DNA from 3 places in the Streptomyces sp. NPDC058872 genome. Region 3 is predicted to be linked to each of the others. Evidence: predicted binding sites of a transcription regulator. Region 3 holds the regulator's gene; each other region holds the start of a gene.
The links. Region 3 encodes HrcA, which represses chaperone genes, less so after heat shock. Its sites were predicted from a motif close to TTNGCACTCNGNNNNNCNGAGTGCNAA; they were not measured.

Region 1 (10,155 bases), on a different contig from region 3:
GGGGCGTCGAAGGTGCGGGTGACGACCAGTTCGCGGTCGGCCGGCGTGGTGAACAGGGTGACCATGGTTCCGGCCCCTTCCCGGAGGAGACCCGTCCCTTCCAGGATCCGCCGAACGCCCGAGGGCGGCACCCCCTGGTGGGGGTGCCGCCCTCGTTCGCGTTCAGCGATGAACCACCGATCCCGAAGGGATCAGAAGTCCATGTCACCGCCCGGCATGCCGCCCGGGGCAGCCGCAGCGGCCTTCTCCGGCTTGTCGGCGATGACGGCCTCGGTGGTGAGGAACAGCGCGGCGATCGACGCGGCGTTCTGCAGCGCGGAGCGCGTCACCTTCGCCGGGTCGATGATGCCCTCGGCGATGAGGTCGACGTACTCGTTGGTCGCGGCGTTCAGGCCGTGGCCGACGGGCAGGTTGCGGACCTTCTCCGCCACGACGCCGCCCTCAAGGCCGGCGTTGACCGCGATCTGCTTCAGCGGGGCCTCGAGGGCCAGCTTGACGATGTTGGCACCGGTGGCCTCGTCGCCCGTCAGGTCGGCCTCGAGCTTCTCGAAGACGTTCGACGCCTGGAGCAGGGCCACGCCACCGCCGGCGACGATGCCCTCCTCGACGGCCGCCTTCGCGTTGCGAACGGCGTCCTCGATGCGGTGCTTGCGCTCCTTGAGCTCGACCTCGGTCGCGGCGCCGGCCTTGATGACGGCCACGCCGCCGGCCAGCTTCGCGAGGCGCTCCTGGAGCTTCTCGCGGTCGTAGTCCGAGTCGGAGTTCTCGATCTCGGCGCGGATCTGGTTCACGCGACCCGCGACCTGCTCGCTGTCACCGGCACCGTCGACGATGGTGGTCTCGTCCTTGGTGATGACGACCTTGCGGGCGCGGCCGAGCAGGTCGAGGCCCGCGTTCTCGAGCTTGAGGCCGACCTCCTCGGAGATGACCGTGCCGCCCGTGAGGATGGCGATGTCGTTCAGCATGGCCTTGCGGCGGTCGCCGAAGCCCGGGGCCTTGACCGCGACGGACTTGAAGGTGCCGCGGATCTTGTTGACGACCAGCGTCGACAGGGCCTCGCCCTCGACGTCCTCGGCGATGATCAGCAGCGGCTTGCCCGACTGCATGACCTTCTCCAGGAGCGGGAGGAGGTCCTTCACGGAAGAGATCTTGGAGTTGACGATCAGGAGGTACGGGTCGTCGAGCGACGCCTCCATGCGCTCCATGTCGGTGGCGAAGTACGCCGAGATGTAGCCCTTGTCGAAGCGCATGCCCTCGGTGAGCTCCAGCTCCAGACCGAAGGTCTGGGACTCCTCGACGGTGATGACGCCTTCCTTGCCGACCTTGTCCATCGCCTCGGCGATGAGCTCGCCGATCTGGGTGTCGGCGGCGGAGATGGAGGCCGTGGAAGCGATCTGCTCCTTGGTCTCGACGTCCTTGGCCTGCTCGAGGAGGGCGCCGGAGACGGCCTCGACGGCCTTCTCGATGCCGCGCTTCAGGGCCATCGGGTTGGCGCCGGCGGCGACGTTGCGGAGGCCCTCGCGGACGAGCGCCTGGGCGAGGACGGTGGCGGTGGTCGTACCGTCGCCGGCGACGTCGTCCGTCTTCTTGGCGACTTCCTTGACCAGCTCGGCGCCGATCTTCTCGTACGGGTCCTCGAGCTCGATCTCCTTGGCGATGGAGACACCATCGTTGGTGATCGTGGGGGCGCCCCACTTCTTCTCGAGGACGACGTTGCGGCCCTTGGGGCCGAGGGTGACCTTGACGGCGTCAGCGAGCTGGTTCATGCCGCGCTCGAGACCGCGCCGGGCCTCCTCGTCGAACGCGATGATCTTGGCCATGTGAAGTGGTCCTCCCGGACATGGGGTGGATAACGCTCCAGGACCGCGCCGACGCCCGCGACGGACGGCCTCCGCGACTCCGCGTGGTTCCTTGCCCCACCCGGCCGGCGGCCTCGTCTGCCCGATCCTCGTAGCACTCTCACCTTCCGAGTGCTAACGCCAATGATTAGCACTCGCCCTAGGAGAGTGCAAGCCGTTCCGGAGAACACCCAGGTGCGCGGCGGGCCGGACGGCGGGAAGGTCCGGGTGCCACCCCGACGGCCGGAGCGGAACGCGCGAGGGGGCCGCACCCCTTCCGGGGTGCGGCCCCCTCGACGGCGTTGCGTCGGTGGCCGATCGCGCCGCGCTCAGACGGCGAGCTTGACCATGTCCGCCTGCGGGCCCTTCTGACCCTGCGAGATCTCGAACTCGACCCGCTGTCCCTCTTCGAGGCTGCGGTAACCATCCATCTGGATCGCGCTGTAGTGGACGAAAACATCCGCACCACCGTCGACCGCGATGAAGCCGTAGCCCTTCTCCGCGTTGAACCACTTGACGGTGCCCTGAGCCATGCCTAACTCCCCTATTACTGGCCCTTGCGCGGGGCCGCACTTCACGAACCCCGGGTCAGACCCTGCGCCGGAACGCGTCGACCGCGGCTGAATGTATCTGTCCAACTGCCCTCTGCAACAGGTCATTCGACCGAGAATTCTGGGCGCCCTGGAAAGGGGAATTGGGGAGAATCCCCTTTTTTATGGGGCAAGTCGGGCCCGGCAAAGCGCGCAGAAGGTACACAACGCGCATGGAGTTTGGCTACTTCTTGTCGCGCGGGGACGCATTCTCATATGTGTCCGGCATGCGCGGCCGAGGGGACTTCCCCAACTCTACCGCGCTCAACCATGCAGAATTGCCCCTTCCGCTTATTGGCGCGGAAGGGGCAATTCTAGAAAGACGGGGCCCCGTAAGGACGACCGGACGGTTCAGCAGCCGCCGGCGACCGCCGGGATGATCGAGACGCCCGCGCCGGCCGGCGTGGCCGTCTCCAGGCCCTGCTCGAAGCGCACGTCGTCGTCGTTCACGTAGACGTTGACGAAGCGGCGCAGCTTGCCCTGGTCGTCCAGGACGCGGGCGGCGATGCCCGTGTGGTTCTTGTCCAGGTCCGCGATGACCTCGGCGAGGGTCGCGCCCTCGGCCCGGACCTCGGACTGCCCGCCCGTGTAGGTGCGGAGGATGGTGGGGATGCGGACGTTCACGGCCATGTCTTCGTAACCTTTCAGTGCGCCAGGCCGGCGTCGCGGAACGCGTCCAGGCTCGGGCGGATGGTGGTGGTTGCCTGAGAGGTGTCGGCCACCGCGTCCAGGGTCTTGAGTCCGTCGCCGGTGTTGAGGACGACGGTGGTGAGGTCGGGGTCGATCAGACCTGCCTCGACGAGCTTCTTGGTGACGCCGACGGTCACACCGCCCGCGGTCTCCGCGAAGATGCCCTCGGTGCGGGCGAGGACCTTGATGGCCTCGACCACCTGCTCGTCGTTCACGTCCTCCACGGCGCCGCCGGTCCGGCGGGCGATGTCGAGGACGTAGGGGCCGTCGGCCGGGTTGCCGATGGCGAGCGACTTGGCGATCGTGTTCGGCTTCTGGGGCCGTACGACGTCGTGGCCGGCCTTGAAGGCCGCCGACACCGGGGAGCAGCCCTCCGCCTGGGCGCCGAAGATCTTGTACGGCTTGTCCTCGACGAGACCGAGCTTGACGAGCTCCTGCAGGCCCTTGTCGATCTTGGTGAGCTGGGAGCCGGAGGCGATCGGGATGACGAGCTGGTCGGGGATGACCCAGCCGAGCTGCTCGCAGATCTCGTACGCCAGCGTCTTGGAGCCCTCCCCGTAGTAGGGGCGGAGGTTGACGTTCACGAAGCCCCAGCCCTCGCCGAGCGGGTCGCCGATGAGCTCCGAGCAGAAGCGGTTGACGTCGTCGTAGTTGCCCTCGATGGCGACGAGGTCACCACCGTAGACACCGGCCATGACGACCTTGCCCTGCTCCAGGTCGTGCGGGATGAACACGCAGGAGCGGAAGCCGGCGCGGGCGGCGGCGGCGCCCACGGCGCCGGCCAGGTTGCCGGTGGAGGAGCAGGAGAGCGTGGTGAAGCCGAAGGCGCGGGCGGCCTCGATGGCCTGGGCGACGACCCGGTCCTTGAAGGAGTGGGTCGGGTTGCCGGAGTCGTCCTTGACGAAGAGCTTGCCGGGGGCGACGCCGATCTCGCGGGCCAGGTTGTCGGCCTGGACCAGCTTGGTCCAGCCGGGGTTCAGGTTCGGCTTCTCGGCGACGTCTGCGGGGACGGGCAGCAGCGGGGCGTAGCGCCAGACGTTGGCGGGGCCCGCCTCGATCTGCTTGCGCAGCGCCTCGGGGTCACCGGTGGGGAAGTCGTACGCGACTTCGAGGGGCCCGAAACAGAGCTCACAGGCGAAGATCGGGCCGAGCGGGAAGACCTCACCGCATTCGCGACAGGAGAGCCCGGACGCGGGACCGAGGTCGACGGTGGTGGGTGCGACGGTCTGTACAGCCATGGAGGCGAGGCCCTTTCTCCTCATCTTTCTCAATGGCGAATTTTTCGCCATGAGACGGATTTGGCACCTTCCCTAGCCGGGGACCTCGCGCATGTGATGCGGCGCCCGTCGGGCTCCACCTGGATGGTGGTCCGAAGACGGGTGACGAGTGACCGACTGGAGGGTTGCCGGGGCTTCAACGGGCCGTTTCCCTCTGCCCCTCTGGATGAGCGGTATTCGATTGTGAAGCGCGGTGGACTTTCGTTCCTGCGCTCCGACGCGGGTGGGACCCCGACGTGCATCGGGCATCCGCGTTGTTCAAGACTGTAACCGAAGGCCCGGACGCTTGGACCGGCCGTCCGAACCGCGAGATGGAGATCACGTGCTGGAAGAGGTGGAACGCTGGCTGGAGCGGCGGTCCTGGTCCGTGGCGGACCGACCGCTGGAGCGGATCCTCGCCGCCAAACGGAACACGAAGGTGAGCGTCGTCCTGCCGGCGCTGAACGAGGAGGCGACGGTCGGGGACATCGTTTCCGTGATCCGCCGCGAACTGATGACGGCGGCGGTGCCCCTGGTCGACGAACTGGTGGTGGTCGACTCGGGCTCCACCGACCGCACCGCGGAGGTGGCGGAGGCGGCCGGCGCGCGGGTGGTCGCGCGGGACGAGGTGCTCCCCCGCATACCGGCCGTGCCCGGCAAGGGCGAGGTCCTGTGGCGGTCCCTCATGGCGACGGGCGGGGACGTGGTCTGTTTCGTCGACGCGGACCTGCGCGACTTCTCGGCGGACTTCGTGACGGGGATCGTCGGCCCGCTGCTCACCGACCCGGACGTGGACTTCGTCAAGGCGATGTACGACCGCCCCTTCGGCGCCGGAGGCGACGGGCCCGCCCCCGGCGGGATCCCCGGCCAGGGCGGTCGGGTGACGGAACTGGTGGCGCGCCCGCTGCTCAATCTGCACTGGCCCCAACTCGCCGGCTTCGTCCAGCCCTTGGGCGGCGAGTACGCGGCGCGGCGCTCCCTGCTCGAACGGCTGCCGTTCCCGGTGGGGTACGGAGTGGAACTGGGGCTGCTCGTGGACGCCCTGCACACGGTGGGCCTGGACGCACTGGCCCAGGTGGACGTGGGGGTGCGCAAGCACCGGCACCAGGACGGGCAGGCACTGGGCAGGATGGCGGCGGCCATCTACCGGACGGCTCAGGTGCGGCTCTCCCGGGGACACCTGGTGCGCCCGAGGCTGACCCAGTTCGAGCGGGGCACGGAGGGGTTCGAGCCGCGGACGTACGCGGTGGACACGGAGGAGCGACCGCCGATCGCCGAGATAGCGGAGTACGCGCACCGCCGCGTGGCCTGAGCCCGGAGGAGGGCGGTGGCACGGGCGTCCGGACGGCCCCGCCCCGCGGCCCGAAAGCGCGGCCGGCGCGCGTGGCGCGACCCCCGCAACGGCCGCTTTGCCTAGATTTTCGATCCATGCGCCTCACACACCACCACCCGGGCAGAGCGCTCGCGGCCGTGTGCACCGCGGGCTCGCTGCTGCTGGCGGCGGGACCGGTCGCCGCCGGCGCGGTCGAGCCCTTCGACCCGCGGCACCGGGCGGCGCCGTCCGGTCGCTCCGCCCCGGCGGACGGCAGGGTCGCGGGGTGTCCGACACCCCCTGCGGAACCGCCGGCGCACTGCACGGTGCCCCTCTCCGGCCAGGGCCCGACGGAGGCGGCACCGGGGGCGGAGCGATCCGCGCCGGTGGGGCGGGGCGGGGCCACGGCCGGGACCGGCAGCGGCGGAGAGCGGCTGTGGCTGCTCGGGGCGCTCGCCGCGGCCCTGACGGCGGCGGGCCTGGTGGCGAGGGCCGCGGTGCGCGGCCGGCGCGCCCCTGACCGGCCCTGAGCTGCGGCGACACCCCGTGGCCGGATCCACCCGTCTCGTATACGTACGTTTGAGCGTTTCCGGGACGGGCTAGGTTCGCCACATGGCTACTGTGCTCGTGGCATCCAACCGGGGCCCGGTCTCGTACGTGCTCGGCGAGGACGGCTCGCTCGACGCCCGCAGGGGCGGTGGCGGCCTCGTCTCGGGGCTGAGCTCCGTCTCCTCGCAGGACACCCTGTGGGTGTGCGCGGCGCTCGGCGAGGGCGACCGCGAGGCCGTGCGGCGCGGGACGGGCGAGCCCGGCGTGCGCATGTTGGACATCGATCCGGAGGTGTACGCCGACGCCTACGACGGCATCGCGAACTCGGTGCTGTGGTTCCTCCACCACCACCTGTACGACATTCCGCGCGAGCCGGTCTTCGACGCGGAGTTCCGGCGCCGCTGGGATTCCTACCGCACCTACAACCGGGCCTTCGCCGGGGCACTGGCGGCGGAGGCCGCGGAGGGCGCGGCGGTGCTGGTGCAGGACTACCACCTGGCCCTGGTCCCGGGCCTGCTGCGGGAGCTCCGCCCCGACCTGAGGATCGCCCACTTCACCCACACCCCGTGGGCGTCGCCCCCGTACCTGCGGATGCTCCCGGACGGGGTCCGGGAAGAACTGCTGTGGGGGATGCTGGGCGCGGACGAACTGGGTTTCCACACCCGGGAATGGGCGTCGGCGTTCCTGGGCTGCGCGGACTTCGCCACCGCCTCCGGGACGGCGTCCCCCGGTTCCCCGGGCGGCGACGGGCGCCGCCGGGTGACGCACCGGCGCCGGACGGGCCCGGAGCGGACCACCCGGATCGGGGCGTACCCCCTGGGCGTGGACGGCGAGGAGCTCCGGAGGCTGGCGCACCGCCGGGAGGTGGACGAGCGCCTGGCACGGCTCCAGGAGGAGGTCGGCGGGCGCAGGACCATCGTCCGGGTCGACCGCACGGAGCTCTCCAAGAACATCCTGCGCGGCCTGCGCGCCTACCGGGAGCTGCTGGTCGTCCACCCGGAGTGGCGCGACCGGGTCGTGCACCTGGCCTCGGCGTACCCCTCGCGCCAGGACCTCGACGCCTACCGCACGTACACGGCCGCGGTGACGGAGCTGGCGGACGAGATCAACGCCGAGTTCGGGACGGCGGACTGGCAGCCGGTGCTGGTCTCGGTCGAGGACGACTTCACCCGTTCCCTGGCGGCCTACCGCCTCGCGGACGTGGCCCTGGTGAACCCGGTGCGCGACGGCATGAACCTGGTCGCCAAGGAGATACCGGTGGTCTCGGAGCTCGGCTGCGCGCTCGTCCTGTCCCGGGAGGCGGGGGCGCACGCGGAGTTGGGCGAGGACGCGCTCACGGTGAACCCCTTCGACGTCTCGGAGACCGCGGAAGCCCTGCACACCGCCCTGTCCATGTCGTCGACCGAGCGCGCGGACCGCACGAAACGCCTGGCGGTCGCGGCCACGTCCCTTCCCCCGCAGCGCTGGTTCCTGGACCAGTTGGAGGCGCTCCGGGGATAGCCGGTGACGGGGAGGACCCGGCGGGTGCGGTGCGCCGGGTCCTTCGGTCAGCGGTGATCCGGTTCCCGGTAATCGGTACGGACCCCTCCTCCTGAGGGGTCCTCTCGTGCCAGACTCTGCGGCGATCGTTCCCCCAGGCGATCCGTTTTCCCCCCATGAGGCAAGCGGAAGGATCGCAAGACACGTGAAAAAGATTGTCGTGGGCATGACCGTCGGGTCGGCGCTCACCGCACTCCTCGCCGCGGGGCTCACCCCCGCCGCCGCACAGGAGGCCCGGGACGCCGCACCGACGGGTGCGCAGGCACACCGGCCCGACAACCGCCCCGGACCGCTCACGAAGCAGCGCACCGAACTGCGCCAGACGGCGATCGACCTGGTGGCCAAGGGCAAGGCCAGGGCGAACGCCGAGGGCGTCGTCGAGGTCGCGCCCGGCAAGTTCGCGGAGATCGAGACCACGACCGCCACCCGCCAGGAGAAGATCTTCACGATCCTCTCCGAATTCGGCGACCAGGGGTCCGGCAAGCTCGGCACCGTCCCCGGCCCGCTGCACAACGAGATACCGCAGCCCGACCGGACCGAGGACAACTCCAACGCCTGGACCGCCGACTTCTCGAAGTCCTACTACGAGAACCTGTTCAACGGCTCCGGCGAGTCCATGAAGACGTACTACGAGCAGCTGTCCAACGGCCGCTACTCGGTGACCAACACGGTCGAGGACTGGGTCAAGGTCCCCGGCAACGCCTCCACCTACGGCGACAACTCCGTGGAGGACTCCGGCGGCTCCTGGGCCTTCATCCAGGACACCGGCAACGCCTGGTGGGACGCCCAGATCGCGGCCGGCAAGACCCCCGCCGAGATCGACGCCTACCTCGCCCAGTTCGACGTCTGGGACCGCAACGACTGGGACCACGACGGCAACTTCGACGAGCCGGACGGCTACATCGACCACTTCCAGGCCGTGCACGCCGGCATGGGCGAGGACGCGGGCGGCGGCGCGCAGGGCGAGGACGCCATCTGGTCCCACCGCTGGTACGTCAACGGCGACGACTACGGCCTCACCGGCCCGGACGTCTCCGGCACCCAGAACAAGGCCGGCGGCGCCCGCATCGGACAGTCCACGTACTGGCTCGGCGACTACACCACCGAGGGCGAGAACGGCGGACTCGGCGTCTTCTGCCACGAGTTCGGCCATGACCTCGGCCTGCCGGACTACTACGACACGGGCGGCGGCGAGAACTCCACCGCCTTCTGGACCCTCATGAGCTCCGGCTCCTGGCTCGGCCACGGCGACGCCGCCAACGCCGGCATCGGCACCCACCCGGGCCTCATGGGCGCCGAGGAGAAGCTCTTCCTCGGCTGGCTGGACCACGTCGACGCTCCCCTCGGCAGCAACGGCACCTACACCCTCAACCCGGCGCAGCTCCAGGTCGCCGGCAAGGCCCAGGCGGTCCGCGTCCCGCTGCCGGACAAGACGAGCAGCACCGCCTACACCACCCCGACCTCGGGCGGCCACGCCTGGTGGACCGGCTCGGCCGACGGCCTCAACCAGGCCCTCACCCGCTCCGTGCCGGCCGCCTCCCGGATCACGGTCAAGGCGAGCGCCTGGTACGAGATCGAGGCCGACTACGACTACCTCTTCGCCGAGTACTCGCTCGACGGCGGCGCCAACTGGATCCGCGCCGGTGCGGCCGTCGACGGTTCCTCCAGCGGCCGGTGGACGACCCTGCGCTACGCGTACGACGCCCAGGGCAAGCCGTCCCTCTTCCGCTTCCGCTACCAGACCGACGGCGGCGTCCACTTCGCCGGCGCCTTCCTCGACGACGTCACCATCGGCTCCGGCGGCACCACGCTGCTGACCGACGACGTCGAGCAGGGCACCAACGGCTGGACCGCACAGGGACGTTGGAAGATCTCGACCGGCACCGAGACCGCCAGCTACCCGCACTACTACCTGCTGGAGAACCGCGAGTACGTCGGCAGCGACGCACTGCTCGCCGAGGGCCCGTACCAGTTCAGCAAGGGCATCACGGCGCCCGACTGGGTCGAGTACTTCGCCTACCAGAACGGCATGCTGGTCTGGTACGTCGACCGCTCGTACGACGACAACAACGTCAGCGCGCACCCCGGCGGCGGCTCGGCCATGGCCGTCGACGCCCGCCCGGCTCCGTTCCGGTACCCCGACGGGACCGCGCCCAGCAACCGGCGCCAGCCCTTCGACGCGACCTTCGGCCTGGAGGCCACCGACCCGGTCTGCCTCCACAAGGAGGTCCTGGTGGGCAAGGGCAAGGCACAGGCCGTCGAGACGCAGGCGGCCTGCGCCCCCTCCGTTCCGGGCATCCCGGTCTTCGACGACACCGACCCGAACGCGTACTACGACACCACGGCCCCGCAGGCCAGCGTGAAGGTCGCCGGTCACGGCG
Region 2 (10,155 bases), on a different contig from region 3:
GGCGTTGAAGCCGTTGCCCTTGTCGAGCTCCGCCACCTTGGAGGTGATGACGTAGCCCTCCAGGCCGGCGTTCTCGGCGATCCAGCGCAGCGGCTCGACCGCGGCGCGGCGGACGACCGCGACACCGGTGGCCTCGTCACCGGTCTTGTCGAGGTTGCCCTCCAGGACCTTGACGGCGTGGACGAGCGCGGAGCCACCACCGGAGACGATGCCCTCCTCGACCGCGGCGCGGGTCGCGGAGATGGCGTCCTCCAGACGGTGCTTCTTCTCCTTCAGCTCCACCTCGGTGGCGGCGCCGACCTTGATCACGCACACGCCGCCGGCGAGCTTCGCGAGGCGCTCCTGGAGCTTCTCCCGGTCCCAGTCGGAGTCCGTGGACTCGATCTCGGCCTTGATCTGGTTGACGCGACCCGCGACGTCCTCGGAGTTGCCCCCGCCGTCGACGATGGTGGTGTCGTCCTTGGTGACGGTCACGCGGCGGGCGGTGCCGAGCACGTCGAGACCGGCCTGGTCGAGCTTGAGGCCGACCTCCTCGGCGATGACGGTGGCGCCGGTGAGCGTCGCCATGTCGCCGAGCATCGCCTTGCGGCGGTCACCGAAGCCGGGGGCCTTGACGGCCACGGCGTTGAAGGTGCCACGGATCTTGTTGACGACGAGGGTGGAGAGGGCCTCGCCCTCGACGTCCTCGGCGATGATCAGCAGCGGCTTGCTGGCGCCGGCCTGGATGACCTTCTCCAGGATGGGCAGCAGGTCCTGGATGGAGGAGATCTTGCCCTGGTGGATCAGGATGTAGGGGTCGTCGAGGACGGCCTCCATGCGCTCCTGGTCGGTCACCATGTAGGGGGACAGGTAGCCCTTGTCGAAGGCCATGCCCTCGGTGAAGTCGAGCTCCAGGCCGAAGGTGTTGGACTCCTCGACGGTGATGACGCCGTCCTTGCCGACCTTGTCCATCGCCTCGGCGATGAGCTCGCCGACCTGCTGGTCCTGCGCGGAGAGCGCGGCGACGGCGGCGATGTCGGACTTGTCCTCGATCGGGCGCGCGGTGGCGAGGAGGTCCTCGGAGACGGCCTTGACGGCGGCGTCGATGCCCTTCTTCAGGGCGGCCGGGGAAGCACCGGCGGCGACGTTGCGCAGACCCTCGCGGACCAGGGCCTGGGCGAGCACGGTGGCGGTGGTGGTGCCGTCACCCGCGATGTCGTTGGTCTTGGTCGCCACCTCCTTCACCAGCTGGGCGCCGAGGTTCTCGTACGGGTCCTCGATCTCGACCTCGCGGGCGATCGTGACACCGTCGTTGGTGATGGTGGGGGCGCCGAACTTCTTGTCGATGACGACGTTGCGGCCCTTGGGGCCGATCGTCACCTTGACCGTGTCGGCAAGCTTGTTGACGCCGCGCTCAAGGGCGCGACGGGCGTCCTCGTCGAACTTCAGGATCTTCGCCATGGGAGCGGTTCAGCCCTCTCGGATTCGGGTGGAACGAACCGCGCCCCGGGGCGCCTGGGAAGGGGCCTCGGGGCGCAGCTCAAAGCATCTGCTTCAGGTACTTCGGTACTTCGGAGAATTACTTCTCGACGATCGCGAGGACGTCGCGAGCCGAGAGGACGAGGTACTCCTCGCCGTTGTACTTCACCTCGGTGCCGCCGTACTTGCTGTACAGCACGATGTCGCCGGTCTTGACGTCGAGCGGCAGACGCTCGCCGTTCTCGAAGCGGCCCGGGCCCACGGCCAGGACGACGCCCTCCTGGGGCTTCTCCTTCGCCGTGTCCGGAATGACCAGGCCAGAGGCGGTGGTCTGCTCGGCGTCGAGCGGCTGGACCACGATGCGGTCCTCGAGCGGCTTGATGGCAACCTTGGAGCTGGTGGTCGTCACGATCCGACCTCCCCCTTCGGAGATCTCACGGGGTTAACTGTCTGAGGTGGCGACCAGGTGGATCCGTCGTCGCGGGTGCCGGACCTGCCCGTCGCTGTGTTGGCACTCTCCAGTGGGGAGTGCCAGAGCCGAGACTATGACCGCGATTAGCACTCGGTCAAGCGGAGTGCCAATTCATCGCCCTGTGGCGTGATCGGGGTCCGCTCCCGCAGCCCCCCGCACTCCTTCGCGTCCACCGCCGCCCGCACCTCCCGGGCGGGCGTGGGACGGGTCGTGACCCGCTCCGCCGCCTTCCGGCCGAGCCGCTCGATCGGGTCCACCGAGGAGGCGCAGGCCGGGAGGGCGAAGAGCGCGCCGGTCGCGGCGACTGCGGCGACCCAGCGCCGTCCCCGCGTCCTCACACGTAGTCCTCGAGCTTCGCGACGGCGTAGCCCTTGGCCGTGATCACGTTCATCACCCGACGGATCATGTCCGGCATGCTGCCCTTCCAGTCCTCCTTGCCGCGGAAATGGGTGAGGACGATGTCGCCGGGGTGCAGGTCCCGGTCCCACTCGCGCCATTCCATGTGGTCGGGGAAGGCTTCGGCGGCCCACAGCGGGACCGCCTTGACGCCACAGGACTGCGCGGCGCGGAGGGTGTCCTCGTTGTAGTTGCCGTACGGCGGCCGGAAGAGCGGGGGCCGCGTGCCGAAGCGCTTCTGGATGACGTCCTGCATGCCGCAGATCTCGCGCTTCTGCTCGCTGTACGAGAGGCCGGGCAGATAGCGGTGGTTGAGGGTGTGGTTGTGCAGCGAGACCCCGGCCTCCTGCGACTTCTGCATCTTCGCGAAGTAGGGGTAGTCGTCCTTGACCAGGTAGTTGCTCAGGAAGGCGCTGTAGGGGATGTGCAGTTCGCTCATCATCCGCAGCAGCTGGGGGTCCTTCTCCGCACCGTCGTCGATGGTCAGGAAGACCACCTTCTGCCGGGTCGGCACGGTGGTGAAGACGGGCGGCAGGCCCTTGCCGTCCGTCTCGAAGCCCTTGCGGGTGGTGATCTTCGGCTTGGTCACGGGCGGGGCGGGGGCGTCCAGCGGGGTCGCCGCGAGGCCCCACTTCTTGGCGGCGAGCGCGCGGGCGGCCCGCTGGGCGCGGACCTTCTCGACGTAGGCGGCGAGGGCGCCCGCCGACCCCTGGGCCTGCTGACCGGCGGCGGGGGCGGGGGCGTCGCGCTCGGGTTCGGCGCCCCCGGAGCAGGCCGTGGCGGCCACGGCGAGGGCGGCGACGGCGAGCGCCGCCCCGAGCGTCCGGCGGGGGCGGTGCGCACCATATGTCATCGCGTGGTCCTTTTGTCGTACGAGCTGTATGGCGCCGCATCCTGTCAGCGCACGAGCCCCTTCGAGCCGCGACACCGCCGTACCGCGCCGTTCGTCCCCCGCCCGGCCCACAGCGGCCCAGGGCCCACAATGGGACGGGTGACCGACCTCGCCTCCTTCTCCGCCCTGCTCGCCCCCGAGGGGCAGACGCTCCTCGCCGCCCTGCGCGACTACGACCCCGCCCAGGAGCTGGCGGTCGCCTCCCGGTTGCGCCGCGACCATCCCGCCGAGCTGGTGAGCGCGGCGCTCGGACAGGCCCGGCTGCGACAGCGGGCGGTGGCGAAGTTCGGGGCCGAGGACGCGCACCGGATGTACTTCACGCCCCACGGGGTCGAGCAGTCGACCCGCGCCTCGGTCGGCGCGTACCGGGCCCGCCGGATGCGGGCGCTGGGCGTCGACGGCGTCGCGGACCTGTGCTCCGGCATCGGCGGCGACGCGATCGCCCTCGCCCGCGCCGGCGTCTCCGTCCTCGCCGTCGACCGCGATCCGCTGACCGCCGCGGTGGTCCGGGCCAACGCCGAGGCGCTGGGACTCGACGGGCTGATCGAGGTCCGGTGCGCGGACGTGACCGAGATCGACACGAGCCCGTACGACGCGGTCTTCGTCGACCCGGCGCGACGCGGCGGCCGGGGGCGGATCTTCGACCCCGAGGCGTACTCCCCGCCGCTGTCCTGGGCGATCGGGGCGGCCCGCCGGGCCCCGCGGGCCGCCCTCAAGGTCGCCCCGGGGATTCCCCACGAGGCGGTGCCCGAGGAGGCCGAGGCCGAGTGGATCTCGGACGGCGGGGACGTGAAGGAGGCCGTGCTCTGGTTCGGCACGGAGCCCGGCGCCCGCCGCGCCACCCTGTTGCCGTCCGGCGTCGGGCTCACCGGCCGGGGGCTCCCCGATCCGGAGGTCCGGCCGGTCGGCCGCTACCTCTACGAACCGGACGGCGCCGTCATCCGGGCGCACCTGGTCGCCGAGGTGGCCGAGGAGTTGGGCGGGGGCCTGATCGACGGGACGATCGCCTACGTCACGGCGGACGCGCTCACCCCCACCCCGTACGCCACCGCCTACGAGATCACCGATGTGCTGCCCTTCAACCTCAAGAAGCTGAAGGCCCTGTTGCGGGAGCGCGAGGTCGGCACGCTCACCGTGAAGAAGCGCGGCTCGGCGGTCGAGCCCGAGGAGATCCGGCGCCGGGTGAAGCCGAAGGGGCCCGGGGCGGCGACCGTGCTGCTCACCCGGGTCGCGGGCGCCCCGACGATGCTGATCGGCCGGCCGGCGGACAAGCCGTAGCCCCCTGCCCCGCGGGCCGCCCCGGGAGCGGCTATACGTAGTCCTCCAGCCGGGCGACCGTGAAGCCCTGTTCCTGGATGCGGCGCAGCAGCGTCGCCGTCATCTCGGTCATCGTGCGGCCCTTGAGCTCGGAAGGCCCCCGGAAGTGGGCGAGGATGATGTCACCGGGGCGGAGCTTCCGGTCGGCCCGCTGGTACTGCATGTCCTTGATCTGCATGGACTCGCGCCAGAGCACGATCGCGTCGACCCCGCACTCCCCCGCCGCTGCGCGGGTGGCCTCGTTCCAGTTGCCGTAGGGCGGTCGGAAGAGGCGCGGGGCCGTGCCGTACCGCTCCTTCAGCCCGGTCTGTTGGCCGCATATCTCCCGGCGCTGGGCCTGCGCGGAGAGGGTGCGCAGGTTGGGGTGGGTGAGGGTGTGGTTGGCGAGGCCGTGGCCCTGGGCGACCAGCGGCTCGAAGTACGCGTAGTCGGCGCGGATCGCCGCGTCGGTGAGGAACATCGTGACGGGGACCTTGAGGTCCTCCATCATCCGGACGAAGGCGGGGTCCTTCTCGGCCCCGTCGTCGATCGTGATGAAGACGACCTTCTCGCGGGTGGGGATCTCGCTGATGACCGGCACCGGCCCGCCGGGCTCGCGGACCACCGGCTTGACGGAGGGCGGGGCGGGTGGGGCCGGAAGGGGCTTCAGGCCCCACTTCCGGTACGCGGCGACGGCGGCGGCCCCGCTCCCGGCCCGCCCCGCCTCCCCGTCCGCCGCAGGCTTCCCGGTGGCCACGGGCTTCCCGGTGGCCGCGGCGGACGGGGAGGCGGGCGCGGGGGTCCGGGGGCCCGCGGCGGAGGCCCCTTCCGTCGCACAGCCGGCCAACGCGAGGGCGACGGCGGTCAGGGCGGTCCACAGCGCGAGCTTCTTCTTCACGCGCTGTGGGATGCACGATCACCCCGAAAGGTTGCCCGACCCTCGAACCCCTGCGCCTATTCGACCGATTCGAAGCGCCACCGGTGCACCGGACGGGTGATCAGCTCCGCGTCCGGTTCGGGCAGTTCGGGCAGCTCGGTGTCGAAGGCCTCCGCGTCCCACCAGGTCAGCACGAGGACCCGGTCCTGGGGTGCGCGGAAGACCTCCCGGCGGACCGGCTCACGGGCGAGCACCTGCGCCCGCGCCCACTCCAGGAGCTCGGCACCCCGGCCCCGGGAGGCCCGGGCCTCCCACATGAGCGTGAGCCTCACGAGTACAGGTTCTCCTTGCTGACCTCGTGCACGTGGTCGTGGGAGTGGCCGGGGACGTGCGGGTCGGTCACCGGCAGCGAGGAGTCCGCCGACAGCTCCAGGTCGGAGGCCGGCCGGTTGCGGGCGACCATCTCGGAACCGAGGGCGGCGACCATCGCGCCGTTGTCCGTGCACAGGCCCGGGCGGGGCACCCGCAGCCGGATCCCGGCCCGCTCGCAGCGCTCCTCGGCGAGGGCCCGGAGCCGCGAGTTGGCGGCGACGCCGCCACCGATCATCAGGTGGTCGACGCCTTCGTCCTTGCAGGCCCGGACGGCCTTGCGGGTGAGCACGTCGACGACCGCCTCCTGGAAGGACGCGGCGACGTCCCGCACCGGGACCTCCTCGCCGGCCGCCCGCTTGGCCTCGATCCAGCGGGCCACGGCCGTCTTGAGGCCGGAGAAGGAGAAGTCGTACGCGGGGTCCTTGGCACCGCTCAGACCGCGCGGGAAGGCGATCGCCGCCGGGTCCCCCTCCCTGGCGAGCCGGTCGATGACCGGTCCGCCGGGGAAGCCGAGGTCGAGGACGCGGGCGATCTTGTCGAAGGCCTCACCGGCCGCGTCGTCGATGGTGGCGCCCATCGGCCGCACGTCGGAGGTGATGTCACTGGAGAGCAGCAGCGAGGAGTGCCCGCCGGAGACGAGCAGGGCCATCGTGGGCTCGGGCAGCTTGCCGTGCTCCAGCTGGTCGACGCAGATGTGCGAGGCGAGGTGGTTGACGCCGTACAGCGGCTTGCCGAGGGCGTAGGCGTACGCCTTGGCGGCCGAGACGCCGACGAGGAGCGCACCCGCGAGGCCGGGGCCCGCGGTGACGGCGATGCCGTCGAGGTCCTTCGCGGAGATCCCGGCCGTCTTCAGCGCGCGCTCGATCGTCGGGACCATGGCCTCCAGATGGGCGCGGGAGGCGATCTCGGGCACGACGCCGCCGAAGCGGGCGTGGGTGTCGACGCTGGAGGCGACGGCGTCGGCGAGGAGGGTGGTCCCGTGGACGATGCCGACGCCGGTCTCGTCGCAGGAGGTCTCGATTCCGAGTACCAGCGGTTCGTCAGCAGCCATCAGATCTCAGTCCCAGTTCCTTGAACGGTCAGTCGCATCACGAGCGCGTCCACGTTTCCGGGCTGGTAGTAGCCGCGCCGGAAACCGATGGGCTCGAAGCCGAAGCGCTCGTAGAGCTTCTGGGCCCGGGTGTTGTCCACGCGCACTTCGAGGAGCACTTCGTCGCACTCGAAGGCGGTGGCGTGCTGGAGCAGTTCGGTGAGGAGCCGGGCACCGAGGCCGGTGCCCCACTGGTCGCGGGCGACGGCGATCGTCTGCACGTCGCCGAGCCCGCCGGCCGCGGCGAGCCCGGCGTACCCGACGACCCGGCCGTCGGACGGGTCCTCCGCCACGACGTAGCGGCGGGTGGCCCGCGGGCCCCTGGCATGGGCGAGCTCGGACCAGAACATCCCCGCCGACCAGGCGTCCTCGGGGAACAGGTCGGCTTCGAGGGCGAGCACCGGCTCGATGTCCCACCAGCGCATCTCGCGCAGCACCGCCCCGGTCACGGAGGCGCTCACGTGGGAGTGACCACCTTGTAGTTCTTCGGCACCTGGGCGTCGGGGCGGCGCAGGTACATCGGCAGCGGGTCGAGGAAGCCGTCGCCGCCGGCGGCGAGCCGCTCCGCGGCGAGCCCGGCGAGCGCGGCGGCCGACTGGTGCTCGGGGTCGCGGGCGTCCGGGAAGGCCTCGGGGTACAGCCGGGCGCCGGCACCGACGACGGGAAGCCCGGCGAGCGCGTCGGCGATGTCTGCGGGCCGGTCGACGGACGCGTCGGTCACCCGGGTGCGGGAGTCCTGGTACCGCGCCCAGTAGACCTCCTTGCGGCGGGCGTCCGTCGCGACGGCGAAGGGCCCCTCGATCCCGGAGGCGTACGCGAGGCCGTCGAGGGTGCACAGGCCGTGCACCGGTACGCCGAGCACCGACGAGAAGGTCGCGGCCGTGACGAGGCCGACCCGGAGGCCGGTGTAGGGACCGGGGCCGACGCCGACGACGACGCCGGTGACGGCGTCGAGCGTGAGCCCCGCCTCGGTGAGGACCCGGTCGACGGCGGGCAGCAGCAGCTCCCCGTGGCGACGGGCGTCGACCTGGCTCGACGAGGCGACGACGGCCTCGCCGTCGTGGAGGGCGACGGTGACGGCGGGAGTGGCGGTATCCATGGCGAGCAACAGCACGCGAACAGCCTACGGCTCCCGGGCACGCTGCCCCGACCCTCGGGCGGGCTGCTGCTACCGTCACCCTTCGACACGTACGTACGAGAGGTGGGCACGGTGGCAAGGAGCAGCTCGGGATTCGTGGCCGGGCTCACCGCGGCGGCCGTCGTCGTGGTCGGCGTCCTGGCCTACCAGGCTTCGGCGAACGCACCCGCCGATCTGTCGGTGAAGCCGCGGACTCCGGGCGCGGCCGTTCCCTCGACCTCGCCGAGCGGCGTGCCCCAACCGGTCAAGGACCCCCTGGCCGTCCCGGTGGATTCGGGCAGCGGCGAGCGGGTGGTGTACGCGCTCGCCGACCGCCGGGTGTGGATCGTGGACGGGAAGGGCAAGGCGACCCGCACGTTCACGGTGTGGCCGAGCACGGTCGACCCGCTGCCGGGGGCGTACCGGGTGACCTCGCGCTCGGGCTCGGTGCGCGGTTCGGACGGGGTGCAGATCGAGCACGTGGTGCGGTTCACGACGGCCGAGGACGTGACGGTCGGCTTCAGTGCGGCGGTGGACGGCTCGACGCCCTCCCCGGACCCGGCCCGGAAGACCGGCGGCATTCGCATGAAGCGGGCCGACGGCGACGCGATGTGGCTGTTCGCGGTGATCGGCGCGAAGGTCGTCGTCGTCGCCTGAGGCCTCCCGGAAGGGGGACCCCGCCCCCGGCGGCCCGGTTCCAGACGTACGTCTTCCGGGGGACGGCCCACGGCGAACGCCCTCCCCCGCACGGCCCGCCCGACCGTCGCCCCCGTCCTCGGACCCGGGCTCAGGCCGCTTCGTCCCGCACCGCTTCCTCGTCCTCCTGCGCCCGCTCCGCCTGCTCGGGCGGCGGGGTCGAGAGGGCTCGGGCAGCCGCGCAGGAAGCCAACAGCTCGCTCATCGAGACGTGGCCCCCGCCGGGTTCCGCGCGTTCTGGCGTCGCCATGCATGCCTCCCGTAGGTTAGGTACACCTAACCAGCTCGTGCCTCCATGTGACCACGGCTCGCGGGACCCACGCAACACCTTCCCGACACGTTGTCGGAACCTACGGACCGCCGTCCTAGAGCGCGGCCAGGTCCTCGTCCGCCCAGCGGGTTCCGATCCCGCGCAGCACGACCGTGCGCCGGTCGTCGTCGGTGTCGCCGGTCACCCGGTGGATCAGGAGGTGCAGCCGGTCGTCCGTCAGCTCCTCGACCTTTCCGTCGCCCCATTCGACGACGACCACGGACTCGGGCAGCGAGACGTCCAGGTCGAGGTCCTCCATCTCGTCGAGTCCGCCGCCGAGGCGGTACGCGTCGACGTGCACCAGGGCCGGACCGCCGACCAGGGACGGGTGGACGCGGGCGATGACGAAGGTCGGGGAGGTGACGGCGCCCCGCACGCCGAGCCCCTCGCCGAGGCCGCGGGTCAGGGTGGTCTTCCCGGCACCGAGCTCACCGGTGAGCATGACGAGGTCGCCGGGGCGGAGGATCTTCGCGAGCCGGCGGCCGAGCTCCTGCATCTGCTGCGGGGAGTCGACGGAGAGGGTGGCGCCGGAGACGGGCGGGTGGGCTGCTTCCATACCCGCAAACTTAGTCCCTGTGCAGGGTCCCCCCGGCCGGCACGGCACCGGCCCGCACCAGCAGGTCGGCCAGCCGGTCGGTGACCGCCTCCGGGTGCTCCAGCATCACCAGGTGGCCGGCGTCCGGGACGATGACCAGCTCCGCGTCCGGGAGGAGGCCGGCGATGGCCTCGGTGTGCGAGCTGGGGGTGACCAGGTCGTTGTCCCCGGCGAGCGCGAGCACCGGCAGTTCCTCGAAGGCGGCGAGGGCGGCGGCCTTGTCGTGCTCGGCGAAGGCCGGGTAGAAGGCGGCGACCACGTCGATCGGGGTCGACTCGATCATCCGCTCGGCGAAGCGGGCGACCGCCGGGTCGACGTCCTTCGACGCGAACGAGTACTTCTTGATCAGCCCGGCGAAGAGGTCGGCGGTCGCCCGTCGACCGCGCTCGACCAGCTCCGCCTGGGAGCCGAGCGCCCGCAGGACGCCCGGCAGGACCCGCCGGACGGCGTTGACGCCGGCGAGCGGCAGCCCGTACGACACCTCGCCCAGCTGCCCCGCCGACGTGCCGACGAGGGCGACGCCGACGACCCGGTCGCGGATCAGTTCGGGGTACTGGGCAGCGAGCGCCATCACCGTCATGCCC
Region 3 (10,155 bases):
TGCCGGTCAGGAAGACGTCACAGGCGGGGTCGGTGGGCTCGCGCAGGCACACCAACGGGTCGACCCCGGCGTCGTGTGGCGACTGCTCTCCCTTTGCTGTGGTCACGGCAGGCTCCCCGGTCGTGGTGCGGATCAGATCAGTGTGCCCGATGGGGGGCCGGTGACGGATGGGATGCGACAGGAAGCGCTTGGGATACCCCTCGATCACCATCCCAAACAATAAGTGACCCAGATCACACCATAAACCGGCGGGAACCGTCTTCTCCGCCCGCTCGCCCGCTTGATACACATGGCCTCGCGACCCCGTGCCCCACGCACACCACCGGGCGCTCCACCCCTCCCCCTTCTGTTCTCGGGAACGCCCATGTCCGCGCGGACGCGCGGCGCGGGGGCCCTCGTCGCCCTCGTCGCCCTCTTCACCGCTGGTTACCTCGCCCCGTACCTGCTGCCCACCGTCGTCGGCCGGCTCCCCGCCGGGCTCGGCGTCACCCCCGCCCAGGCGGGTCTGGTCGGCTCCGTCCTGCTCCTCGGCTCCTCGACCGCCGGCTTCGCGCTCGCCGCCCGCGGCGATCGGACCGGGCCGCGCCCGGCCGCCCGTGCGGGCCTCCTCGCCATGGCCGTCGGATACGGCGCCGCAGCCACCACCACCTCCGTACCGCTGGTGGTCGCGGGCGTGGTCCTCGGCGGCCTCGGCTCCGGCACCGCAACCGCCGTGGCCGTGGCGGGCATCGCCGGTGAACACGATCCGCACCGGGCCTCCACCCTCGGCCTGCTCTCCGTCTCGGCGACCGCCGGCGCCCTCTACCTGACCCTCCCGCACCTGGGCGGCGGACATGCCGGACCGCTGCTCGCGATCGCCGGTGCAGCAGCCCTGGTGTGGCCGGTCACGCACCGGCTCCCGGGCGCCGCGCGCACGGTGCGCGGGGCCGCCGCGACGTCCCGGGGTCCCCTGCCCTACCGGCGGACCGGTGCCGTGCTCGCCGGCAGCATCCTGTGCTGGTCCCTCGCGCAGAACGCGCTCTGGGGGGTCAGCGGGCGCATCGGGCTCACCCAGGCCGGCCTCTCCGAGGTCACCGTCGGCGCGGTCTTCGCGACGGCGCTCGGCGCGGGGCTCCTGGGCGTCACGGCCGCGGGCGCACTCGGCTCGCGGCTGGGCCGTGCGGTCCCGATCGGGGTGGGCACGGTGGTCATCGCGGGATGCGTGCTGTTGAGCTCGGCCGCCGGGGGCCTCGCCTCCTTCGCGACCGGCGAGGTCCTCTGGAACGCCGTCTACCCGGTCGTCCTCTCCTATCTCCTGGGCATGGCGGCCTCCCTCGACCCGCACGGCCGCTGGGCCGTGACGGTCGGCTCGGCGTCCTCCCTGGGCACGGCCTGCGGCCCGGTAGCCGGCTCCCTGCTCTCCGCCCGCTTCGGCTACCCGGGAATGGGGCTGGTCCTCTGCTCCCTGCTCCTGCTCGTCGCCGCCCCCATGGCCGCGGTCGCCCGGCGCGCCGCCGGTCGTCCGCTGGTCCCCGGCTCGATCCGCCGCCGCGGCGGCGCCCCCGCGGCGGTCCTCGCGGGGAAGGGAGCGGCGGCGTCCCTGGTGCCCCAGGTGGGCGCTCCGGAGCAGCCGGTGGCCGCGATCCCGGTGGGGGCGGGCCGCCGCCGGGCGTCGCGGTCGACGTTCGGGCTGGCGAGGCCGTCGGACCGGGGGTGAGCCGGTCCTACTCCGTGCCGAAGGCGTACGCCTCCACCTCGGCGAGGTACCGTGCCCGGCGGGGTTCGTCGTCCTCCAGGAACGCGGCCCGGAAGGAGTTGCGCGCCAGTTCGCGGAGCTGGTCCTCGGTCAGTCCCAGCGCCTGCTGCACGCCGTCGAAGTTGTCGCCCGCGTACCCTCCGAAGTAGGCCGGGTCGTCGGAGTTGACGGTGACCAGCAGTCCCGCGTCCATCATCCGCGGGAGCGGGTGGTCGGCGAGCGCGTCGACGACGCGCAGCCGGACGTTCGACAGGGGGCAGAGCGTGAGCGGCACCCGCTCGCGGGCCAGCCGCTCGACGAGCTCCGGGTCCTCCATGCAGCGCAGGCCGTGGTCGATCCGCTCGACGCCGAGGACGTCGAGGGCCTCCCGGACGTACGCGGCGGGGCCCTCCTCGCCGGCGTGGGCGACGCGGCGCAGACCGAGTCGGGCGGCCTCCTCGTAGACGGCCCGGAACGCGGCCGGCGGATGGTCGACCTCCGCGGAGTCCAGGCCGATGCCGGTGATCCGGTCCAGATAGGGCTTGGCCGCCTCCAGAGTGGCCATCGCCGACTCGACGGGCTCGTCGCGCAGGAAGCACATGATGAGCCGGGTGGAGACCCCGTACCGTTCCTCGGCCCGGTCCAGGGAGGCGGACAGTCCCTCGACCACGGTGCCGAGGGGAACGCCCCGCGCGGTGTGCGCCTGCGGGTCGAAGAAGACCTCGGCGTGCCGAACGCCCTGGGCGGCGGCCCGCTCCAGGTAGGCGTCGGCGAGCTCGGTGAAGTCCTCGGCGGTGCGCAGGACGGCCATCAGACGGTAGTACAGGTCCAGGAAGGACTGGAGGTCGCTGAAGCGGTAGGCCTCGCGGAGGGCGGCGGTGTCCGCGTGGGGCAGGGTGACGCCGTTGCGTGCGGCGAGCGCGAAGGCCAGTTCGGGTTCGAGGGTGCCCTCGATGTGGAGGTGCAGTTCGGCCTTGGGTACGGGCATGGTCACGTTCGTTTCGGTACGGGGACCCTCATGAGGTCCTGGGCGATGCTCAACTCGCCGTCGAAGCCGGCCTCCCGGGCCTGCCGCTCGAACGCGGCGGGGTCGGAGTAGCGCTGCGAGAAGTGGGTGAGGACGAGGTGTCGGACCCCTGCGTCCCGTGCGACGGCGGCGGCCTGTCCGGCCGTCAGATGGCCGTGGTCGGTGGCGAGCCGGACGTCCTCGTCCAGGAAGGTCGACTCGATGACGAGCATGTCGGCGCCCTCGGCGAGGGCGTGCACCCCGTCGCAGAGCCGGGTGTCCATGACGAAGGCGAAGCGCTGCCCGCGCCGGATCTCGCTGACCTCGTCGAGGGTGACGCCGTTCAGGCTGCCCTCGCGCTGGATCAGGCCCACGTCGGGGCCTTTGATGCCGTGCTCGGCGAGCTTCGCGGGCAGGATCCGGCGCCCGTCGGGCTCGACGATCCGATAGCCGTAGGACTCCACGGGGTGGGAGAGCCGCCGGGCCTCCAGGGTGAAGTCCCCGGTGGTGGCGAGCGGCCCGTCGGCGGTGACGGGCGACTCGACCAGGCGCACGGTCTCCCGGTAGGCGGTGGCGTACCGCAGCCGTTCGAAGAAGTGGCGTCCGCTCGCGGGGTAGTGGGCGGTGACCGGGTGCGGGACCTGGTCGAGGTTGATCCGCTGGATCACCCCGGCCAGGCCGAGCGAATGGTCGCCGTGGAAGTGCGTGACGCAGATCCGGTCCAGGTCGTGGGCGGCGACCCCGGCCCGCAGCATCTGCCGCTGGGTCCCCTCGCCGGGGTCGAAGAGGATGCCCCGGCCGTCCCAGCGCAACAGGTAGCCGTTGTGGTTGCGGTGTCGGGTCGGGACCTGGCTGGCGGTTCCGAGGACGACCAGTTCGCGTACGGACACGGGCTATCCGGGCGGCCAGTTGAGCCCGCGACCGCCCAGGACGTGCGCATGGGCGTGGAAGACGGTCTGTCCGGCACCGGCCCCGGTGTTGAAGACGATCCGGAAGCCGCTGCCGTCGACCTTCTCCTGCTCGGCGATCCGGCCCGCCTCCTGCAGCACGTCCGCGGCGACGGTCGGCACGGCGGCGGCCAGCGAGGCGGCGTCGGGGTAGTGGGCGCGCGGGATCACGAGGACGTGGGTGGGCGCCTGCGGGTTGATGTCGCGGAACGCGACCGTGGTCTCCGTCTCGCGCACGATCGTCGCCGGCACCTCCCCTTGCGCGATCTTGCAGAACAGGCAGTCGCTCTGCGGCTCTCCGGCCATGGCCCGGGCCTCCTCGCCTCTGTCGATCAGTACAACACCGGTACGACGGGCATGCTATCCGCCGCCCCGACGGGACGGGTTCCGCCGGGGTTCCCGGCCGGTTCTCCGGAGCGCGCAGCTCCGGGGCCGAGCGGCTCCCCCGGTGCGCGACGGCCGGGTCCCGGCGGCCGGGGCCGGCGAAGGCACGTCCGGGGCGGCGGGCGGACCGCCCGCGGGGTGCCTCCCGCCCCCGCCCGGACGGACCGCCTAGCTCCAGCGGCCGGTGCGCCCCAGGACCAGGGCGGTCGCCGCCGTACCGGCCGTCGAGGTGCGCAGCACGCTGCGGCCCAACCGGTACGGCTTCGCCCCGGCGGCCTCGAAGGCGGCGAGCTCCTCCGGCGAGACCCCGCCCTCGGGGCCGACGACGAGCACGATCGAACCCTCCACCGGGAGCTCCGCGGTGGCGAGCGTCCCGCTGGGGTGCTCGCGGTCCTCGTGCAGGACGGCCGCGAAGTCGGCGCCCGCGAGGAAGGCGGCGACCTGCTTGGTCGTCATGGGTTCGACGACCTCGGGGAAGCGGGTGCGGCGCGACTGCTTGCCGGCCTCCCGTGCGGTGGACCGCCACTTGGCGAGCGCCTTGAGGCCCCGGTCGCCCTTCCACTGGGTGATGCAGCGGGACGCGGCCCAGGGCACGATCGCGTCCACCCCGGTCTCCGTCATGGTCTCGACGGCGAGTTCGCCGCGGTCGCCCTTGGGGAGCGCCTGGACGACGGTGATCCGGGGCTCCTCCTCGGAGTCCTCGTGGACCTCGTCGATGCGGACGGTGAGCCGGTCCTTGCCCTCGGCGGCGAGCACCACGCCCTCGGCCCACCGGCCCCGGCCGTCGGCGAGGACCAGCGCCTCCCCGGCGCGCAGCCGCTTCACGGAAACGGCGTGTCGCCCCTCGGGCCCGTCCAGCAGGAAGCTCCCGGCACCGGGGACGGCGTCGACGACGAAGACGGGTGCGGTCATGGGGTGCTCCTGTGGGGCGGTCCGGAGAGGGCGGTGTCGAGTTCGGCGGCCAGCACCCCGACCAGTTCCCCGGCGGGGAGCTCGCGGGCGAGGCGGTATCCCTGGCCCGCCCACAGGGCCATGCCCTGGGCGTCGCCGGCATGGGCCGCGGCCTTGCGGAGCGGGGCCGTGAGGTGGTGGACCTCGGGGTAGGCGGCGGGCGCGTACGGCCCGTGCTCGCGCATGAAGCGGTTGACGAGACCGCGTGCCGAGCGTCCGGAGAAGGCCCGGGTGAGGGCGGTCCGGGTGAACAGCGGGTCGGTCAGCGCCTGCTTGTGCAGCGGGTGGGCGCCCGACTCCGGACAGCGCAGGAAGGCGGTGCCGAGTTGGGCGGCGGCTGCCCCGGCGGTGAGGACTGCGGCGATCTGCGCACCGCACATGATCCCGCCGGCGGCGACGACGGGGAGCGCGACGGCCCGGCGGACCTCGGTGACGAGGGTGAGGAGCCCGGTGCCGGGGGCGTCGTCCTCGGCCGGTTCGTCGCGGTGCGTGCCCTGGTGCCCACCGGCCTCGACGCCCTGGACGCAGACGGCTCCGGCCCCGGCGCGTTCCGCGGCGAGGGCCTCCTCGGCGGAGGTGACGGTGACGAGGGTGTACGTGCCGACCCGGTCGAAGGCCCGGAAGGTCTCGGGCGCGGGGCAGCCGAAGGTGAAGGAGACGACGGGGACCGGGTCCTCCAGGAGGATCGCGAGCTTGGCGTCGTAGGCGTCGTCGCGGGAGTCGTCGGCCTCGCCGAGCGGGGTGCCGTACCAGGTGGCCTCACCGGCCAGCTGGTGGCGGTAGACGTCGACGGCGGCGGGGTCGGCGTGCGGCCCCTCCTGGGGCAGGAAGAGGTTGACTCCGAAGGGGCGTGCGGTGAGCCCGCGCACCTGCTTGATCTCCTGGTAGAGCCCCCCGGCCGTCTTGTACCCGCCGGCCAGGAACCCGAGCGCCCCGGCCTCGCAGACGGCCCCGACGAGCTCGGGACCAGCGGCGCCACCCGCCATGGGGGCCTGCACGATCGGGAAACGAGAGAGACCGTTCAGTGCGGTGGTGGACATGTGGGCATCGTGCCATGCCCCTGCTTCCGGGCCGAATCCGTCCGTCAGATCGCGGAAGGGCCTGCTCCGGAGACGGGCGGAGGGACGGGTCCGCGCCTTCCGGTGCCCCGTCCCCCCGTCCGCACGAGCGCCTACCGCCCGTTGAACGCGTCCTTGAGCCGCGAGAACAACCCCTGCTGTCCCGGCTGGAACTGGCCGGTGGGCCGCTCCTCGCCGCGCAGCTTGGCCAGCTCGCGCAGGAGTCGCTCCTGCTCCGCGTCGAGCTTGCCCGGGGTGGTCACCTCGACGTGCACGATCAGGTCGCCCCGGCCGTTGCCCCGCAGGTGCGTGATGCCCCGGCCGTGCAGCGGGATCGACTGGCCCGACTGCGTTCCCGGGCGGATGTCGATCTCCTCGACGCCGTCGAGGGTCTGCAGCGGCACCTTGGTGCCGAGCGCACCCGCCGTCATCGGGATGGTGACCGTGCAGTGCAGGTCGTCGCCGCGCCGCTGGAAGACCTCGTGCGGGGTCTCGTGGATCTCGACGTACAGGTCGCCGGCGGGACCGCCGCCGGGACCGACCTCGCCCTCGCCCGCGAGCTGGATGCGGGTGCCGTTGTCGACGCCGGCCGGGATCTTGACCGTGAGGGTGCGGCGGGACCGGACCCTGCCGTCGCCCGCGCACTCCGGGCACGGCGTCGGGACGACGGTGCCGAAGCCCTGGCACTGCGGGCAGGGCCGGGAGGTCATGACCTGGCCGAGGAAGGACCGGGTGACCTGGGACACCTCGCCACGACCGCGGCACATGTCGCAGGTCTGCGCGGAGGTGCCGGGTGCGGCGCCCTCACCCGAACAGGTGGTGCAGACGACCGCCGTGTCGACCTGGATGTCCTTGGTGGTGCCGAAGGCCGCCTCGTTGAGGTCGATCTCCAGGCGGATCATGGCGTCCTGTCCGCGGCGGGTGCGCGAACGCGGACCGCGCTGCGAGGCCGTGCCGAAGAAGGCGTCCATGATGTCGGAGAAGTTGCCGAAGCCACCCGCCCCGAAGCCACCGCCCGCACCGCCCCCGCCGGAGGCCGAGAGCGGGTCGCCGCCGAGGTCGTAGACCTGCTTCTTCTGCGGATCCGAGAGGACCTCGTAGGCGGCGTTGATCTCCTTGAAGCGCTCCTGCGTCTTCGGATCGGGATTGACGTCCGGGTGCAGCTCGCGCGCGAGCCTCCGGAACGCCTTCTTGATCTCGTCCTGGGACGCGTCGCGGCGTACGCCGAGCACGGCGTAATAGTCCGTGGCCACTTACGACTCCGCCAGGATCTGTCCGACGTAACGTGCCACTGCGCGTACCGCTCCCATCGTTCCGGGGTAGTCCATGCGGGTCGGTCCGACCACGCCGAGTTTGGCGACTGCCTCGCCGCCCGAACCGTAGCCGACCGAGACGACGGACGTGGAGCTCAGCCCCTCGTGGGCGTTCTCGTGCCCGATGCGTACGGTCATGCCGGATTCCTTGGCCTCGCCGAGCAGCTTGAGGAGCACGACCTGCTCCTCCAGTGCCTCCAGGACGGGCCTGATCATCAGGGGGAAGTCGTGTCCGAAGCGGGTGAGATTGGCGGTGCCGCCGATCATCAGCCGCTCCTCGTGCTCCTCGACGAGCGTTTCGAGGAGGGTCGCGAGCACGGTGGAGACCGTGGCGCGGTCCTCGGCCTCCTCGAAGGACTCGGGAAGGTCCTGCACCAACTGCGGGACGTCGGCGAACCGACGACCGACGACCCGGCTGTTGAGCCGGGCCCGCAGATCGGCGAGCGAGGTCTCGCCGAAGGGCACGGGGCAGTCGATGACGCGCTGCTCCACCCGACCGGTGTCCGTGATGAGGACGAGCATCAGGCGGGCCGGGGCCAGCGAGAGCAGCTCCACGTGCCGGACGGTCGAACGGGTCAGCGAGGGGTACTGGACGACGGCGACCTGTCGGGTCAGCTGCGCGAGCAGACGGACCGTACGGCCGACGACGTCGTCGAGGTCGACGGCACCGTCCAGGAAGTTGTGGATCGCCCGCCGCTCGGGCGTCGACAGCGGCTTGACGCCGGCGAGCCGGTCGACGAAGAGCCGGTAGCCCTTGTCGGTCGGGATGCGACCGGCACTGGTGTGGGGCTGGGCGATGAAGCCCTCCTCCTCCAGGACGGCCATGTCGTTGCGCACGGTGGCGGGTGACACCCCGAGCTTGTGGCGCTCCGTGAGCGCCTTGGAGCCGACGGGCTCCTCCGTCCCGACGTAGTCCTGCACGATGGCGCGCAGGACCTCGAGTCTGCGTTCGCTGAGCATCGTGCGCACCTCCGCCTGTCGTCGTCGTTCCGGTTGCTCCGCTTTTGGCACTCCCCCTGTCCGAGTGCCAGCGATTCCCCGGCCAGTGTACGGCGGCGGGCATCGCTCCTGGCAAGGAGGCGGCGCCCGCACCGGCTAGCGTCGCCCCATGGACGTGGATTGGGAAGCGTACGGATGGGAGCGGCTCGCGGACGGGGTGGGCCGGCGACGACTGCCAGGCTGGGACGCCACGGTGGGCCTGGTGCTGGGCTCACGGGGGGTGCTGCTGTACGACACGGGCTCCTCGCTCGCGGAGGGCGCGGAGCTGCGGACGCAGATCGAGGGGCTCACCGGCGGCCGGAGAGTGACGCACATCGCACTGGGGCACCCCCATTTCGACCACGTCTTCGGCACCGCCGCGTTCGCGGGCGCGGAGGTGTTCGGCGCGGTGGGCAGCGACCAACTGCTGAGCGGGGCCAGGGACCGGGAAGCCCTGCGCACGGACGCGGTACGACACGGCCTGGACCCGGTGGCGGCTGCGGAGGCGGCGGACGTCCTGGTGGCCCCGCGGCACGTGGTCTCGGGCGAGTGGACGCTCGACCTGGGGGACCGCCAGGTCCTCCTGGCGAACGTCGGCCCCGGGCACACGAAGCACGACCTGGCGCTCTGCGCACCGGGCTCGCGCGAGGTCGTCTTCTGCGGCGACCTGGTGGAGGAGTCGGACGAGCCCCAGGCGGGCCCGGACGCCGTCCCGTCCCGTTGGCCGGACGCCCTGGACCGCCTCCTTTCCCTGGGCGGCGGGCGGGCGGCGTACGTACCGGGCCACGGGGCGGTGGTGGACGCCGCGTTCGTGCGGGGCCAGCGCGATGAACTGGCACGCCGCTTCGGCGTGGCCTAACGTCACCCGAAGTGCGCGGCCCGCACGTGGACCTGACGCCCTTTCGGCCGCCTCCGGAGGGCGGGCGGCCCACCCGGCCGCCCCCGTGCCCCGTGCCCCGTGCCCCGGACAGAATCGAGCCCATGCGCAGCTACGACCCGGACCTGACGCCCCCCTGGAAGAAGACGAAGCCCGTCCCGGAGGTCCCGGCCGACCGCGACCTCGTCGTCGAGGAGGTCACGACGGGCTTCTGCGGGGCGGTGATCCGCTGCGAGGCGGGCACGGTGACCCTGGAGGACCGCTTCGGCAAGCACCGGGTCTTCCCGCTGGAACCGCGCGGCTTCCTGTGGGAGGGCGAGGTCGTGACCCTGGTGCGCCCTTCCGCGGCCGGCCCGGCACGACCGGCCCGCACGGCCTCCGGCTCGATCGCGGTCCCGGGGGCGCGGGCACGGGTGGCCCGGGCGGGCCGGATCTACGTGGAGGGCCGTCACGACGCGGAGCTCGTCGAGCGGGTCTGGGGCGATGACCTGCGGATCGAAGGCGTGGTCGTGGAGTACCTGGAGGGCGTCGACGACCTGCCGTCGATCGTCGCGGAGTTCGGTCCGGCGCCGGACGCCCGTCTGGGGGTGCTGGTGGACCACCTGGTCCCGGGCTCCAAGGAGTCCCGGATCGCGGCCCGGGTGAGTTCTCCGGACGTCCTGGTCGTCGGCCACCCGTACGTCGACGTCTGGGAGGCCGTGAAGCCGTCCTCCCTGGGCATCCCCGCCTGGCCGACGGTCCCCCGCGGCCAGGACTGGAAGACGGGCGTCTGCCGGGCCCTGGGGTGGCCGGCCCACACGGGTGCGGCCTGGCAGCACATCCTGTCGAGGGTCACCTCGTACCGGGACCTCGAGCCGGAGCTGCTGGGTGCGGTGGAACGCCTGATCGACCACGTGACGGTGCCCTGACCCCGGCGCGGGGCCGCCC

Region 1: the regulator HrcA is predicted to act here: its motif matches at 1,987-2,013, upstream of groL (chaperonin GroEL).
Region 2: the regulator HrcA is predicted to act here: its motif matches at 1,967-1,993, upstream of groES (co-chaperone GroES).

What each region holds. Positions count from the first base shown of each region.
Region 1 covers NZ_JBHYMK010000108.1:2,014-12,168, forward strand. The annotation lists gene ACFW22_RS34850 (SRPBCC domain-containing protein) at 1-65, opposite strand, end outside; gene groL (chaperonin GroEL) at 192-1,820, opposite strand; gene ACFW22_RS34860 (cold-shock protein) at 2,168-2,371, opposite strand; gene ACFW22_RS34865 (MoaD/ThiS family protein) at 2,780-3,058, opposite strand; gene thrC (threonine synthase) at 3,073-4,380, opposite strand; SAM riboswitch class I at 4,374-4,568, opposite strand; gene ACFW22_RS34875 (glucosyl-3-phosphoglycerate synthase) at 4,718-5,686, shown strand; gene ACFW22_RS34880 (hypothetical protein) at 5,803-6,216, shown strand; gene ACFW22_RS34885 (trehalose-6-phosphate synthase) at 6,299-7,735, shown strand; gene ACFW22_RS34890 (immune inhibitor A domain-containing protein) at 7,920-10,155, shown strand, end outside.
Region 2 covers NZ_JBHYMK010000009.1:241-10,395, forward strand. The annotation lists gene groL (chaperonin GroEL) at 1-1,440, opposite strand, end outside; gene groES (co-chaperone GroES) at 1,559-1,867, opposite strand; gene ACFW22_RS07465 (hypothetical protein) at 2,014-2,268, opposite strand; gene ACFW22_RS07470 (polysaccharide deacetylase family protein) at 2,265-3,179, opposite strand; gene ACFW22_RS07475 (SAM-dependent methyltransferase) at 3,309-4,496, shown strand; gene ACFW22_RS07480 (polysaccharide deacetylase family protein) at 4,528-5,412, opposite strand; gene ACFW22_RS07485 (hypothetical protein) at 5,469-5,723, opposite strand; gene tsaD (tRNA (adenosine(37)-N6)-threonylcarbamoyltransferase complex transferase subunit TsaD) at 5,720-6,814, opposite strand; gene rimI (ribosomal protein S18-alanine N-acetyltransferase) at 6,814-7,278, opposite strand; gene tsaB (tRNA (adenosine(37)-N6)-threonylcarbamoyltransferase complex dimerization subunit type 1 TsaB) at 7,311-7,967, opposite strand; gene ACFW22_RS07505 (hypothetical protein) at 8,064-8,627, shown strand; gene ACFW22_RS07510 (hypothetical protein) at 8,758-8,916, opposite strand; gene tsaE (tRNA (adenosine(37)-N6)-threonylcarbamoyltransferase complex ATPase subunit type 1 TsaE) at 9,032-9,532, opposite strand; gene ACFW22_RS07520 (alpha/beta fold hydrolase) at 9,543-10,155, opposite strand, start outside.
Region 3 covers NZ_JBHYMK010000034.1:8,177-18,331, forward strand. The annotation lists gene ACFW22_RS21710 (carbohydrate kinase family protein) at 1-106, opposite strand, end outside; gene ACFW22_RS21715 (MFS transporter) at 365-1,696, shown strand; gene ACFW22_RS21720 (adenosine deaminase) at 1,704-2,702, opposite strand; gene ACFW22_RS21725 (ribonuclease Z) at 2,705-3,610, opposite strand; gene ACFW22_RS21730 (histidine triad nucleotide-binding protein) at 3,614-3,973, opposite strand; gene ACFW22_RS21735 (16S rRNA (uracil(1498)-N(3))-methyltransferase) at 4,220-4,963, opposite strand; gene ACFW22_RS21740 (nitronate monooxygenase) at 4,960-6,042, opposite strand; gene dnaJ (molecular chaperone DnaJ) at 6,174-7,313, opposite strand; gene hrcA (heat-inducible transcriptional repressor HrcA) at 7,314-8,333, opposite strand; gene ACFW22_RS21755 (MBL fold metallo-hydrolase) at 8,482-9,210, shown strand; gene ACFW22_RS21760 (DUF3097 domain-containing protein) at 9,333-10,136, shown strand.